DNA from 2 places in the Anaerostipes rhamnosivorans genome. Region 2 is predicted to be linked to the other one. Evidence: riboswitches for the same ligand, from Rfam matches in the RefSeq annotation. Region 2 holds a riboswitch; the other holds the start of a gene.

Region 1 (8,033 bases), 810 kb from region 2:
CAGCCCCTGTTCATTTCTCACAGTTTCAGCGTACGGTATGATCTTATCTTTGATCTCTTCTAACTCTCCTTGATCCAGGGATGTGATCTGTCCCACTCCAAAAGAGACATCTCCCGATGAGAATTTCTTATAATCCTGATAGAATATCTCATCGGCCGCTTTACCTTTCAGATCGCTTCCTGCGCGGAACATCTGCTTCGCATACTCTTCCACCTCGATCCCCGCAATATCGGCCAGCTTTCTGGCAGCAGCCTCATCTACCGGAGTACAGGTCGGTGAACGGAACATCAGCGTGTCAGAAAGGATCGCAGAACAGAGCAGCCCTGCCATGGGTTTTGTGATAGCCACACCCTGCTCCTCGTACATCTGCGTCACAATCGTTGCCGTACATCCTACCGGCTGGTTTCTGAAATATACCGGTGACATCGTCTCCATTGACCCGAGACGGTGATGATCAATGATCTCCAGGATCTCACACTCTTCCAGTCCCTCCACTGCCTGGGACAGCTCATTGTGATCCACAAGGATCATTTTTCTCTTTTCAAATCCCAGCATACGCCGTCTGGATGCCAGGCCTAAGAATTCTCCTTTGGCGTCCAGCACCGGGAAATAGCGGAATCTCTTTTTGGCCATCAGCGCCTTTACATCATCCACATAATCGTTGGAAGAAAACGTAATGATATTCGCCTTTGTCATGACATAGGAAATGGGCAGAGACTGGCACACAAGCCTGCTGGCAGTAAAGGTATCATATGGAGTCACCAAAATGCGGCATCCCTTTGACACTGCCATATTCTGGATCTCGCCGCTCACCTGGCTTCCCATGCAGACAATAATACACTGGGCACCGATCTCGATGGCCCGCTTCTGTGCATCGTCCCTGTCCGCAAGGATTACAAGGTCTCCCTCTGTCACAAACTGCTCCATCTTGTCGATGCTGGCAGCAGAAACTGTTACCTTTCCGTGGTCAATAGTCTCAGAAATGTCTCCCACAGTCATACTTCCATCCAGCGTTTTTACCAGATTCTGATACGGCGTCCGGGCTTTTGCCAGGATCTCGCTGTCATAGACATCCATATCCGCATGGGCGATATCACTGATGGTGGCCATACCCTTCAGCCGGTTGTCCTCCAAAACAGGAAGAGCCACAAGCTTCAGTTCCTTCATCCTGTCGCCGGCCTCTTTGATGGATATATCCTGCCTGACCCCTTCCACTTCATGGAGAGTGATATCACTCATCCTCGGCCTGATATCACTTAAAAACTCCGGGGCCTTTACATTAAACTGCTGCAGGACAAAATTGGTCTCTCCGTTGACGTTGCCTGCTCTGCGGGCTTCAAATCCGCCTCCGTTCACCTGATTCTTCAGATTCGCGTAAGCAATTGCAGAGCAGATGGAGTCCGTATCCGGATTCCTATGCCCAATTACATAAGTACTTTTCATGGCTCCTCCTTTTGTTCCATTGGAAGTCTGACAATAAACTCTGTGAAATCTTTGTTGCTGTTCGCTGTGATCGTTCCCTGATGCAGTTCCACAATCTCTCTGGCGATGGCAAGCCCAAGCCCGGCCCCGCCGGTCTCCGTGGACCTTGCCTCATCCAGCCGGTAGAACTTTTCAAATAAATTCTCAAGTTTGTGTTTTGGTATTTCTTTGCCCTGGTTCCGGATCCTGATCACGGCCTCATCCCCTTCTCCCACAGCGCTGACCTCAATAGCTGAGTTTAAATAGCAGTAAGAGACGCCGTTTCTAAGAAGATTTTCAAAGACCCTGGCCAGTTTATCCGGATCCCCGTTTATCAATATAGAATCCTCTATCTCAGTGCGACAGGTCAGTCCCCGCTCCTTAAATACAGGTTCAAACGAATCCAGAACCTGTTCCAGCAAAACGTACAAATAGAATGTCTTTTTCTCTAAAGTTATATTCTGAAGATTGTAGCGGGTAATCTCAAAAAACTCGTTGATCAGATCTCCCAGCCGTTTCGCTTTCTCAAGAGAAATGTTCGTGTATTTTGCCCTCTGTTCCATCGGCATATCCGGCGCCTCGTTGAGAAGACTCAAATATGCTATGACCGACGTCAGGGGTGTCTTTAGATCATGGGCCAGGTAGACCACCAGGTCGTTCTTCCTCTGTTCGCTCTCCTGGGCTTGTCTTCGTTGTTCCTTCAGATTCACCTTGATCTCATTGAGACGGTTTTCCATTGGCTGAAGCTCCGGCTCCAGTTCGATCAAATCACTGGAATCCGTGAGAATCATATCGATCCCAGACTCGATCTGTCTTAAATACGTGGTAAACCTGGACATACCAAGATAAAAACTGCACAGGAATAAGAAGATAAAACCCGTGGAGATGATCATGGTCTTATTATCCCAGAAAATTGCGCGGTACAAATGAATGGCGCTCTCATTGTCGAAACCGAACTTCTCAAAAAAACGCACCATACTGTCCGCGAACGGCGCCTGCAGGACTCCGTCCACAAATACAAATATAAACAGATAACCAAAGATACCTACAAGAAGGCTGATGCCCAAAGTCTGAAGCATGATCCTGATCTTTAGGCTCCGGTATTTGTTCCATTTACTCCTCAACTTTATATCCAACTCCCCAGACAGTCTTGATCAATTCTTTGTGTCCCATCACCTCTCCGAGTTTCTCCCTCAGATGGCGGATATGGACCATGACTGTGTTGTTATTATTCTTAAAATACTTTTCTTTCCATACTTGTTCAAACAAATTCTCAGAACTTATTACCTTTCCTTTGTTCTTTGTGAGAATCCAGAGAATGGAAAACTCCAACGGCGTCAGCGTCACCTCATCTTCCCCATACAGGCACTGGTGTGTATTCTTGTTCAGCACCAAGCCTGCAATCTCCAGAGTATCCTCACTGCTCTGTCCGCTTCCGTCGTTATAACGGATAAACCTCCGGAGCTGTGCTTTGACCCTGGCCATTAATTCTAGCGGTTCAAATGGCTTTTCAATGTAATCATCCGCTCCCAGTGTCAGCCCGTTGATCTTATCCATAGATGCTGTCTTGGCTGTCAGCATGATCACAGGAAAGTTGTGGTCCTTGCGGATCTCCTTTAAGATCTCAAAACCATCGATATCCGGGAGCATCACATCCAGGATCGCCAGATCGATCTGCTCCTGCTTCACACATTCCAGTGCCCCAGCTCCATTGTAATACTTGAACACCTGGTAATTTTCATTTTTCAGATAGAGTTCTATGAAATCAGCGATTTCCTTTTCGTCGTCCACTACCAGCACGCTTGATTGTTTCATTGATACCTCCTAAGTTTCTTTGCCGCCATTGATCACCTGAAACGGCACGTCTTCCTGTTTCCTGGCCAAATCCGCAAGGGTATGGCCCTTTTTTCCATAGATCGGTGTATGATAAAAAACAGTCTTTAAACAGTCATAGAATAATTTCTCGTCCTCTTCCTCTGTATCCAAAAGCCTTGATACCTTCACGACAGTGTCCAGGTAACTGGCTCCGTTCTGGATCATGAGAATGATGGACTTCATGATCACCATTGCCTTATACCGGTCATCCTCAATCTCCTCCAGAATATAGGTAAACATCTCAGAGACTCCTGGCCATCCGGTTACCCCGTTTCCCATGGCAAGCGCCACATACTCGTCTTCCGTATACTCTTTGAAACTGAGATCCTGCTGTTCATTCCATTCATCAAACACTTCGTTCCTGTCCAGCACCTCGCGGCTCACCATAAACAGACGCTTTGTCTTTTCATTGCGCAGAAGAATACCGCTTCTCCAGAATACGATTCGGATTAGAAGAAAACGCTCTATCTCAGGATAAGAGATCTTCTCCCCTGTCACTTCCACAAAAATATCATAGCAATAGTATACATCCAAAATACCATAGGTAAACAACATTCCAAAGATGACCTGCTCCCACCTGGAATAGCGCTCCATCACCTCTGCTGATTTGTGGCTTTTTAAGAGGAAATAGAACATATCCTCAGCCTCCAGATTGATGGCAATAAAGTCTTCCTCCACATGGACAAACCCCAGATACCGGAGCTGCTGCAGATCGTTAAAATTCGTTTCCAGGGCAAAGCTTCCTTCCCTCTGCTCCCAAAGTTCAAACAAGAGCTCCACGGCCTCAGACTGCAACATCTCGAGAAGTACCAGTGGGTCCTCGCTGAGCTTTTGCGCAATCTGCCTTGCCAGTTCTAATTTTGACGCGTCCGCCTGTACCGGTAAAAAGAGGCGTTCACAAATCACCATTAAATTCCTTGTCTTATTTGTAGATAGTTCTTCCACATACGGCCGTTCCGAAATTAAAATCCTCGCCATACTGACCACCTCTTTTTCTAATTTATTGTATCACAATTTTTTGATTTCTTCTATTCTTTCCAGTGCCATATCATAACCCATCTGATAGGTATCCCTGAGCACATCAATATCCTTCTCAAAGCTGTCAATGGGACGGTCCGGCCTTAGGATGACAGCCTTCCCTTGCTTTTCCAGATTCTCGCAGTAATGGACTGTGCGATTATACTCCACATGACGGTTCAAAAGCAAATCCGGAATCTTCGGATACTTTTTCTTCAGCAGCGTTGACGTGACCTTATGGCTCTTGCTGAGTTCTTTGCGGTATCCTTTTGGTCTCGTAAGAACGATCAGATGCTTGTCATTGCCGTCACGGATCGCTTTCCTGACCGGGATAGGATCTGCGATGCCTCCGTCGAAATACGGAACCCCATCCAGCTTGATGGCCGGAAATATCAGCGGCAGGGCACAGGTCGCCCGGAGCATGGTGCACTCTTTATCTAAATCTTTTCCGTCTTTATATTCAATCTCACCGGTCAGTGCATTGGTCACACCTACCAGTATCTTTCCATCATATTTGTAAAATGTATCCCAGTCAAATGGATATAATTTGTTGGGGATCACGTTGTAGACAAAATTCAGCCCAAACAGGCTTTTTTCTTTGATGAGATTTTTCTTTCCGATATATCTGGAATCATTTCTGTGGTTTAGAAGAATCTGCAGATTCCTCTCCCTCTGCCTGGAAACATAAGAAAAGCCGTCACAGATGCCGGCGGATACTCCTATCACATAGGGAAACATCAAATCATGGTCGAGTAGGGCATCCATCACCCCTGCGCTGAAAATCGGCCGGAATGTACCGCCCTCCAATATTAAACTTGCCATATCTCTTCACTCCTAACTGCATTTGGGCATTCCCGGAATAACTCAGAAATGCTTCTTCTTTATTATACCACAAAAACTGGAAACTTATTGTATAAATCATATGCCTCTACTACAATATTCAAGTTCTTAAGATCTGTACACCGCCAGCAAAATATGCCGAACGAAATCAATGATATAGACGGCACTGCATACATCATTCAGACCATTGCACTTTCTGAAAAACAATGATACAATACGTAAGATGACTTTTTAGGTCATATTTGAAACTAAAATGGGAGCTTTTACGGGCTGAGAGGAAGGGATATCCTTCGACCATCATACCTGATTTGGTTAATGCCAACGTAGGGATTTAGGTGCTTATTGTAACGGAATTTACTGTAAGTCCATGATCATGCGATGAATCGTTTATTTTGTGACTGATCATGTATATAAAAAGAAATGTTCCGAAAACTAAATAATGCATTTTAGATTCCCTCCCGCCTGATTGAAACGAGGAGGTTGTAAGATGAATTACACAACACAGATGAATGCCGCCAGAGCCGGCATCGTAACCAAGGAAATGGAAACGGTCGCTGCTTACGAAGGAATGGATGTACAGAAGCTCATGGGTGAGGTCGCTGCTGGAACTATCGTTATACCGGCCAACAAAAACCACCGTTGCTTAAAGCCATTTGGTATCGGCAATTCCCTGAAAACCAAGATCAATGTCAACCTTGGAACATCTAGAGACTGTCTGAACCTGGACGTAGAAATGGAAAAGGTAAACCAAGCAGTCTTAATGGGCGCGGAAGCTATTATGGATCTTTCTTCTTTCGGGGACACACAGACCTTCAGAAGAAAACTTGTAGCCGAATGCCCTGCTATACTGGGCACTGTGCCGATTTATGATGCCATTGTATATTATAATAAGGCTCTGAAGGATATTACCTCAAGGGAATGGATCGATGTATTTAAAATGCATGCTGAGGACGGTGTAGACTTTATGACCATCCACTGTGGGATCAACCGCAATACCGCAGACCGCTTTAAGGCCATGAAGAGACAGATGAACATCGTGTCCCGGGGCGGGTCTTTGATCTTTGCCTGGATGGAAGCTACGGGCAATGAAAATCCGTTCTTCGAATACTATGATGAGATTTTGGACATTTGTAATGAATATGACGTTACTTTAAGTCTCGGGGACGCCTGCCGTCCAGGATGCCTAAAAGACGCCAGCGATATTTCCCAGATCGAGGAACTGGTCACTTTAGGAGAATTGACGGCCCGGGCCTGGAAAAAGGACGTTCAGGTAATGATCGAAGGACCTGGACATATGCCTATGGACCAGATACAGGCAAATATGAAGATTCAGCAGACTATCTGCAACGGAGCTCCGTTTTATGTACTTGGGCCTCTAGTAACAGACATTGCACCCGGCTATGACCATATTACATCTGCTATTGGCGGAGCGATTGCCGCTGCATCCGGCGCAAGCTTTTTATGTTATGTCACACCGGCAGAACATCTGCGCCTTCCGAATGTGGATGATGTGAAGGAAGGCATCATGGCTTCCAAGATCGCGGCACACGCCGCAGATATTGCCAAAGGCATAAAGGGCGCCATGGACTGGGACAATCAGATGGCAGAGGCAAGACAAAAGCTGGACTGGGAAGCTCAGTTTGATCTGGCTCTGGACCCTGTAAAGGCCAGAAGATACCGTGCTGAATCAAAACCTGAGAGAGAAGATACATGTACGATGTGCGGAAAAATGTGTTCCGTTCGAAATATGAATGCTGTGTTGGCAGGTGAAGATGTCGATGTAGTATAAACAAAGGAGGATTTCACAGATTTATGAATGAAGAAAGAGGCGGCTTTTCCAGCAGGATCGGCTTTGTGCTGGCAACTGCAGGATCAGCTGTAGGACTAGGAAACATATGGAGATTTCCATATCTGGCTGCAAAATACGGAGGCGGGAGCTTCCTTTTGATTTACCTGATACTCGCGGTAACCTTTGGATTTACCCTGATGATCACCGAGATAGCGATTGGACGGCGTACTGGCAAAAGCGCCATTCATGCGTTCTCTTCTTTTAATAAGAAGTATAAGTTTATCGGTTATCTGACCAGTATCATACCGTTCATCATCTTCCCTTATTACTGTGTGATTGGGGGATGGGTAACAAAATACTTATTTGTATCAGTAAGCGGAAATATAAACCAGGCAGCAGGAGATACCTTTTTTGAAGGCTTTATCAGCCAGTCTGTAAGCCCTATGGTATGGCTCCTGATTTTCGCTGGCATTACACTGATTGTTGTTGCCCTGGGAGTAGAAGGCGGTATCGAAAAAGTCAGCACCATCCTGATGCCGATTTTGATCGTACTGCTGATCGGTATTTCTGTTTATTGTATTACCAGAAAGGGAGCCATGGAAGGCGTATTGTATTACATCAAGCCAAATCTTAAGGATTTGACGCCGACTACATTCCTGGCCGCATTAGGACAGCTGTTTTATTCCATGTCATTGGCAATGGGGATCATGATTACTTTCGGTTCCTATATGCCGAAAAAATCCAACCTTGAGAAGTCTGTTTCTCAGGTAGAGATTTTTGATACAGGTGTCGCTTTCCTGTCTGGGCTTATGATTGTCCCTGCAGTCTTTGTATTTTCAGGAGGAAATGCCGATATGCTCGCATCCGGCCCATCCCTGATGTTTAAGATGCTGCCGAAGGTATTTAACAGCATGGCACTGGGAACTGTCATCGGAGCCGTTTTCTTCATTTTAGTTTTCTTTGCGGCGCTGACCTCTGCGATTTCCCTTTTGGAAACCCTGGTCTCCATCGTAATGGATAAGTTTCATTTATCCCGGTTAAGAGCCTGCAT
Region 2 (8,033 bases):
TGATCCAATTATAAAAGGCATTCCATCTCTTAGGATTCATATATCCCCACTGTTTAACTTCTGCTTTGTACTGGTCCTTCATGTATTCCTGGCTCTTCTCCACCAGTTTAGAATCCAGCTCCGGTGCCGCTTTGCAGAGAATATCGGCTGCACTCTTGGGATCATCTATGGCAAACTCATAACCCTTTTTTGCAGCTGCCAGAAACGCCTTGGCAGTTTCCGGATTCTTCTTCATCCAATCCTTATTGCCGATGATGACCGGAGTATAATAGTCAAATACCGGATCGATATCCTTAAATGCAAAATAATCTGTTTTCAATCCTGCAACCTCTGCCGCAATGCCGGCCCATCCATAATAAATCCAGATGGCATCTACCTTCTTGCTCTTCAGTGCGGAAACCTCATCGGTCACAGTGCTAGGGATCAGTTTGACTTTGCTAAAATCCCCATGGTCTTTTTCTACCGTCTGTTTTAAGGTTGCCTTTTCAATCTCCAGATTCCATGTGGCATACTTCTTTCCCTCCAGGCCTTTGGGACTGCTGATACCATCACCTTTTCTGGAAATAATGCCAGATGTGTTGTGCTGTAAAACTGCCGCGACAGCTGTGATTGGCAGCGCGTCATCTCCCACAACCGCAGGCATCATGCTGTCCTGAAAAGATATCCCAAACTGGGCTTTCCCTGATCCCACCAGAACTTCTGCTCCGTCTTCCGGCGGCTGTACAATCTCCACATCCAGCCCTGCATCTTTAAAATATCCTTTTTCCTTTGCCACATAAATTCCTGTATGATTGGTATTCGGTGTCCAATCCAGGACAAAGGTAACTTTGGTCAATTTACCTTCACTTTTTTCTGATCCATTTTCTTTGCTCTGGCAGCCTGTGATGGACATAATCATAACTGCAGCAAGCAAAACTGCCACTATTCTTTTTTTCATAAAACCAACCTCTCTATTCCTAATCGATCCTCTAACTCTTCTCTTCCCACGGCATACATCTCTTCTGCAGCAGATTCACTGCCCACATGAGCAGCAGGCTGATTGCTGATATGATGAAAATCACCGCAAACATTTTGTCAAAAGAAAACCCCTTTTTCACTCGTATCATATAGACTCCCAGACCTTCAAAGCCTCCCAGCCATTCTGAGATAACAGCGCCTACTACTGCATAGGACACGGAGATCCTCAGACTCGCAAAAAACTGGCTCAATGATCCCGGAAACTTAACATGCCGGAAAATCTGCAGACTTGTAGCCCCCATAGAACGCATGAGGCTGATCGTGTCCTGGTCTGCCGAACGGAAACCGTCAAGCAGACTTACCGTGATCGGGAAAAAGGTCACAATTACAATCAGGATCACCTTTGGAAGCATTTCATAACCAAACCACAATACCAAAAGAGGTGCGATCGCTATCGTCGGTATCGTCTGCGTCAGTACGATCAATGGGTAAAATGCTTTGTAAAGCTTATCAAAATGGTCCATAAAAACCGCCATGAGAAATCCAATGGCAACGCCCATGAACAGCCCGGTAAGAGCCTCTATCACCGTTACTTTCGCATTGACCATCAAAAGCGGAAAATCACTGACCAATGCCTTTAGCACATCCAATGGAGATGGAAGCAGAAACTTTGAAACCATGCCAGCCCCGCTGACAAACTGCCAAACCGCCAATATGATAAGAATAGCCGCCGCGGGCAGTATTTTACTGGTGGTGTTTCGTAACTTTTTTATCAATGGTGAGTACATCTCCTTCTGGCTTATAGGATACCTTTACATAAGCTGCCACTGACGGCGCTCCTGCCCTCACCGCAATATGCTGGCACTCTTTTACCACATCCATCAGTTCATCGTAATCTCCTTCAATGGCAGTTTCAAACGGCCCCACATAATAAGAAAGTCCTGTACTTTTAATGTAGTCAATAACCTCATCCACAATACGGATCAATTCCTCATCGTTAGCCGCCTCCGGCAATGTCTGAATCGCTACACTTGCATTCATCTTTTTCATCCTCCTTAAAAAACCCCGTTGGATAATCCAACGGGGTAATTGTCACAGTTTGTGCTGTTCTATTCCTACGCTGGCATTATCCAGATCAGGTATAAGGGTTAAAGGCTCCATTTGCCTTACTCTCAGCCGGCATGACGCCAGCACCCCTGTATATTAGATTTTTGAATGTTCCTTGTTGTCTGTTGCTATGCTTGTATTATAATCAATCCGGACAAATAAATCAATTATAGTTTGACAAACCCCTGCTCAGGGATTATATTTTAGGAAGTATAGTTCATAAAGGTTCTCAAAGACGAAAACTCTTTTGGGGGCCTTTTTGTCTATTTATCCAGCTTGAAAGGAGATTTATATTATGAAAACAGAAACAGTAGAAAACATGTGCGGAGGAAAAGGACACGTTATCATCAAACATGTTTTAGGGGAAAAAGAGTTAAACGGAAAATGCGGTTTATACGCAGAAGTCATTATCGAACCAGGCTGCACCCTCGGCTACCATGAACACCATGGCGAAAGTGAGACCTACTACATCCTTTCAGGACAGGGCGATTACGATGATAATGGCACAGTCCGCCCGGTAAAGGCAGGAGATGTGACATTTACACCGGATAATCACGGGCATGCTCTGGCCAACACGGGTGACACTGATCTTGTATTTATGGCTCTGATTATATTTGATTAAAACAGAACAAAGTGGAGGATAACCAACCCTCCACTTTGTCCTACTGTCTATAAGCTGCAGTTGCAACAGCCGCTATGGCCTGTTTTCTTTCACCACGGTAAGCGCTTCCCCATCGGCAAATACGGCGACATGTGGATGCAGCTGCAGGATTGATGCCGGTACTTCCGGAGAAATCCCACCGTAAAGTGCATCATATAATGCCTGGGCCTTCTGCTTTCCGACTGCCATCAGAATAATTTTTTTCGCCTGAAGGATCCCCCTGATTCCCATAGAATAAGCTTCTTTTGGAACCTCCTCCCGGGATTCAAAAAACCGAGAATTCGCGTCAATCGTGTTTTGTGTCAATTTAACACAATGCGTTTCCGGAATAAAAACCTCGCCAGGTTCATTAAAACCAATATGTCCATTGGCGCCCAGTCCAAGAATCTGAAGGTCTATACCGCCATTCTGGGTTATGATCTCTTCATACTCCATGCATGCTTTTTCAGAGTTCATCTCTGTTCCGTCAGGTACAAATGTCCGGTTTTTCTTTATGTTTACATGATCAAAAAAATGTTGGTACATAAAATGACGATAGGACTGTTCATGGCTTCCGTCAAGGCCTTTATATTCATCTAGATTGATGGACGTGACCTTTGAAAAATCAAGCTCTCCTGCCTCATACCACTCCACCAGCTGCTCGTACACGCCTTCTGGAGTAGATCCTGTCGCCAGCCCAAGAACAGCTCCTGGATTAATGCGTATTTCGGCAGCAATGATCTCTGCTGCTTTTTTACTTAAATCTTTATAATCTTTTCCCTCATAAATTGTCATATTATACTCTCCGCCTTAATCCCTCTTTATCTTCACTGCCTTATTCTCTTCCAGACTTTGATGCACTGCTTCTGCTATTAACTCAGCCTGCAGTCCATCGTTGCCGTCTGCGATAAAAGGGATATCATTCTGAAGACAGTAAACAAAATCGTTGATGGGTTCTATTCCAAATCCGCTGGGCCTGCCGCAGTTATTTAAAATAAAATAAGAGTTGGGCGTACGCTGTTTCTGTGTATTAAACATTTCTACTCCGCGGTTTTGGGAATCAATCCGAAACATTGCATCCTCACAAAGAATCTGTGTTCTTCCGTCATTATTTTTCGCAAAACCTTCCGGCAGGATCCATGAATTCTCCACGGTCCAATAACAACCGTTTTCCATTTTTAAAATTGCCTGAATGGAATCATAGGTATCAACACCTCTGGATTTTAATACCTTTTTTGTTCCCACAGCATATACCTCTTCCACTTCACACCCCATATACCAGCGGATCTGGTCATAACAATGCGTTCCCAGAAAGTGAACAGGGCTGGATTTATCTGCCCAGTTGAACCATTTCGCAGGAACATCAATGATATCATCCATGCTCATATAACCGCGGATCGGAGCCCCCGTCTCAGGATTCTGAAGTTCATTTCTCACATTGATTGCTGCCGGGTCCCATCTTTTGTGATAGTCAACCGCTACCCTCACCTTATATTTTTCTGCCTCGTCTATGATCTTTTTCGCATCTTCGGAGGATGTCGCCAACGGTTTTTCCACCAGAATCGGTTTTCCATGGCGGATGGCCGCCAGCGCCGGCTCCATATGAAATGCATCCGGAGTTGCGATGGATACTGCGTCAATCTCTTCCTGATCTAACATCTCGTTTACATCATTGTATGTTTTAACGTTATATTCCTGGGCAATTTTATCTGTAATCTCTTTGTTTAGATCACACACCGCAACAAGATTTGTATTTGGATTCCAAGTATATGCATTTACATGATTAATCCCGTAAATTCCGGCTCCTACAACAGCGACATTTAACTCTTTCATATGTACAATCTCCTTTTGAAATATGATGAACCTGTTTTCAGCGACTTTAAAAAATACCGATCAGAGCGCATAATATAGAAACAACAATGATCCCGATGACAATTTTACCTGTTCCAATCTTTTTATATCTTACTAAGTAAAAGAGCAGGAATAAGGCTGCCAATGGGAAGATTCCTGGGAATATCCCATCTAATTTGTCCTGGATCACAACACTGCTGATCTTCAGCGGAGTTGTCAGTGTGACCATGGACGCTGTCATAGCTCCCATCATAAACATAGCCAGGACATTGGCACCGGAGATCACATCCTGCATCAGACCGGATCCCATGATTGTCTTAATGGAGCTTCTTCCCTTTTTGTAAGTCATATTTGTAAAGAACACCAGCTCCACAATACAATACATAACAAAAATGAGTAAAACCCCAAGTGCCAGAGGATTGCCGGCTGCCGCTAAGGTTGCCGCCGCAATTTTGAACAGAGTACCGATGATCCCCCAGTCAAAGCTGTCTCCAAGGGCAGCTACCGGTCCCATCAAGCCAGTCTTTAACCCCGTGATCGCTTCTGCCGGCATCCCATCCGGGTTTTTTGCCTTCTGCTCCTCCATGGCGATCGTCGTACCAAGGATCAGTCCCCCGGCTGTCACATTGCAGTTATATAACAAGAGATGACGTTTTAACGCTTCCGATAAATCCTCTTTCTTTGTATAAAGCTTTTTCAGAATCGGCGCTATGCTTCCGCAGAATGCAATTCCCTGCATATTTTCAAAATTCAACGGCATCTCAGCCGACATATACCACCGGAACATTGCTTTATTTAAATCTTTTTTTGTCAATGCCGGTTTTTGTTCCGTCGTGTTTAGTTCGTTACTCATTTTCATTTACCTCCTCCATAATTTCTCTCTTCTGGAATACATAAATAAACGCAATGCAGATTGCAATAATTCCTGCTGTCAAAGAATTAATACCTCCAACCGCAATGAGGATATATCCAAGAAATACATATGGTATTAACTTTTCTTTTCCAATCATATTCATGATAAGGGCAAACCCTAAAGCCGGCAGGATGCCTCCCGCAACCTCCAGCCCATGGATAACAAAGGTCGGAAGCGCATTCATCACGTTCACAACTACGTCCTGTCCAACCAGATTGATCACAAATACCGGGAGGAACAATAAAGGGATTGCCAGAAGTACCGGATAAAGCGTCGCACATCTCCAGATGCCGTTTGCGTTTCCATTTTCCGCATAATCATTGGCCTTCTTCACAAAATACGTGTTCACGACTTTTCTTAAGTTAGTCACAAATGATCCCAGCAGTCCGATCGGCACAGCCAATGCGATGGCGGTAGTAGCACTCATACCTGACCCAATAGCAATAGGGATGACACAGGTCGCGGCCAGGCACTCATCGGTCGGCAGGTTGCCGCCCGGTGCTATAATACCTGCAAACACCAGGGCGATACCTCCGCCGATGATTAAACCTTGAATCGGATGCCCCATTAAAACACCCGCCACAAGGCCCACGGTAACCGGACTTGATATAAACAAAAAACCAAAGTAAGAGAAAATCATTCCTCTGCACCACCAATACATCACACCCATTATGACAGCGATAACTATCGTATTCATCTTCTACCTCCTACATCTTTTTCTTAACTGAGTCAAAACTGAGAGCGGAGATTTCAGGAATCGGCTGAACCGTAATCTCTATTCCCATCGCATTTAACTCTTCTAATCTCTTCATTTCCTCTTCTGAAATCGCAACCCCGCTGGTAATCAGCTTTCTTTCGTTTTCAACCGGAGCAGCTCCCACATTCACGGAAGGAATTTCCATACCGTCTTGAACCGCACGATAACACGTGTTGATATCCTTGAAAATCAGAAAGACGCTATCCTTTGTCTTCTCCAGGACACTTCTTGCTTTATCCACGGTTACAATATCCACAGCGGTTCCTTTCGGTACCGCCATCTTATAGATATCACTCATAAACTCGTCATTTCCCAGCACGTCATCAACTAGTACGATCCTTCTTACAGGATTCACTTTTAACCATTTTGCTACAACCTGTCCATGAATCAGACGATAATCAATTCTTACCAGCTTAATATCTGCCATCTTTCTTCCTCCTCGCCTCCATTGACTTGCTTGGACACATAATTCCACTCTTTCCTGACTCTTCACATTTTGTAATCAATTCATCCATTGAACTTTTCTCTCTGTCTGATATAAATTGAATCAGCATTGGAAAGTTCACACCTGTTAGTACTCCCACATGTTCTCTCATGGAAATCTTTAACGCCAGATTTGATGGAGTACCTCCGAATAAGTCCGTCATGATGAGAACTCCCTGACCTTCATCCAGCTCTTTCACATACTGTTCCATCCTTTTTTCTCCAAGCTCAATATTATCTCCTGGGTTCAAAGCCCATGTTTCATAATTTGCCAATGAGCCTGAGAACATCTCCGCGCTCTTTACCAGTTCAACGCCCGTGTTTCCATGTGTTGCAATAATTAATCCGACCATTTCTCCTCCTTTCCAGATCTATATCGTAAGGAAACTTGACACTTGCACTCTGATGTCCCGCATCAATCAACCTTCACTTTTATATAAAGCAACTTCCATGCCAACTTTTAATTTTAGGTAAAATAAAAAAGCCTGTATTTATAAAAATGGCATAAATACAAGCTTTATGATTCTGGATTTTTTCAGATATTTTGAATTAGATTATAGATCATTTGAATTTCAAGATTGTTAATCGACACATTATACTGGTCTTCCAAGACAGAAAAGCTTTCTTTTAAGTTTTTCATAAAGCTTTCCCGACACTTTAGATCTTGTGTCGAGTTATCGTCCGGCAGCGACCCTTTCTCTAATATTAAGCGCTCTACCATCACACACATATGGATATAAAGCATCTTTTTTAAATCAATAGGGTAATGAGTTCCCTCCAATATTTCAAGCCTGGTCACCGCCTCTTCCACATCATTCATAATTTTATCCGGGTTAAGGATCGTTAACTGGCCAATCAGGTTTCTCATGGTAAAACTGCGGACAATATTTTCGATAAATTTATGTACCTTTTCCTTTTCATAATACTTGCCAATTGTAGCATAGATGACCTCTTCACCCCGTTTATCAATCAATTCATTCAAATGGATCGCAATGTAGTCCTCCACCTTCACCTTACTGGTCGTGACAATAAACTGTACGTTATATTTTCGGAAAATATCACACTGGCTGCCTTTCTTCTGCAGGTCAGAAAATGATACCTCCACTACTTGCAGTTCCATTCCCTCTAAACATTCCTGGAGGAGTGTCTTCATTTTGGATGCAGTTCCCAACCCTGTGATACAGCATAAGACAATGGCTTTTGGTTTCTGCCTGCTCGGCACATAAGATCTCTTAGTAACATGATGGGAGATGATTTTATCCATAACATCCTGCAGATCCTCGTGGTTCAAAATTAATTCTCCTGCCTCTAAAGCCATTTCCGTC

What was found. Region 2 has a riboswitch for thiamine pyrophosphate ahead of AR1Y2_RS01105 (thiamine-binding protein). Riboswitches for the same ligand answer to the same signal wherever they lie in the genome.
Region 1: another riboswitch for thiamine pyrophosphate. It lies ahead of thiC (phosphomethylpyrimidine synthase ThiC); the one in region 2 lies ahead of AR1Y2_RS01105 (thiamine-binding protein).

Annotation. Positions count from the first base shown of each region.
Region 1 covers NZ_CP040058.1:2,998,292-3,006,324, forward strand. Annotated here, with positions in the region: gene AR1Y2_RS14820 (putative manganese-dependent inorganic diphosphatase) at 1-1,443, opposite strand, end outside; gene AR1Y2_RS14825 (sensor histidine kinase) at 1,440-2,585, opposite strand; gene vanR (VanR-ABDEGLN family response regulator transcription factor) at 2,575-3,276, opposite strand; gene AR1Y2_RS14835 (hypothetical protein) at 3,286-4,314, opposite strand; gene AR1Y2_RS14840 (patatin-like phospholipase family protein) at 4,345-5,175, opposite strand; TPP riboswitch at 5,437-5,540, shown strand; gene thiC (phosphomethylpyrimidine synthase ThiC) at 5,681-6,982, shown strand; gene AR1Y2_RS14850 (sodium-dependent transporter) at 7,006-8,033, shown strand, end outside.
Region 2 covers NZ_CP040058.1:222,080-230,112, reverse strand. Annotated here, with positions in the region: gene AR1Y2_RS01115 (ABC transporter substrate-binding protein) at 1-937, opposite strand, end outside; gene AR1Y2_RS01110 (ABC transporter permease) at 969-1,733, opposite strand; gene AR1Y2_RS01105 (thiamine-binding protein) at 1,702-1,998, opposite strand; TPP riboswitch at 2,054-2,165, opposite strand; gene AR1Y2_RS01100 (cupin domain-containing protein) at 2,360-2,686, shown strand; gene nagB (glucosamine-6-phosphate deaminase) at 2,759-3,499, opposite strand; gene AR1Y2_RS01090 (Gfo/Idh/MocA family protein) at 3,515-4,537, opposite strand; gene AR1Y2_RS01085 (PTS system mannose/fructose/sorbose family transporter subunit IID) at 4,584-5,408, opposite strand; gene AR1Y2_RS01080 (PTS mannose/fructose/sorbose/N-acetylgalactosamine transporter subunit IIC) at 5,401-6,165, opposite strand; gene AR1Y2_RS01075 (PTS sugar transporter subunit IIB) at 6,176-6,652, opposite strand; gene AR1Y2_RS01070 (PTS sugar transporter subunit IIA) at 6,639-7,061, opposite strand; gene AR1Y2_RS01065 (sigma 54-interacting transcriptional regulator) at 7,244-8,033, opposite strand, start outside.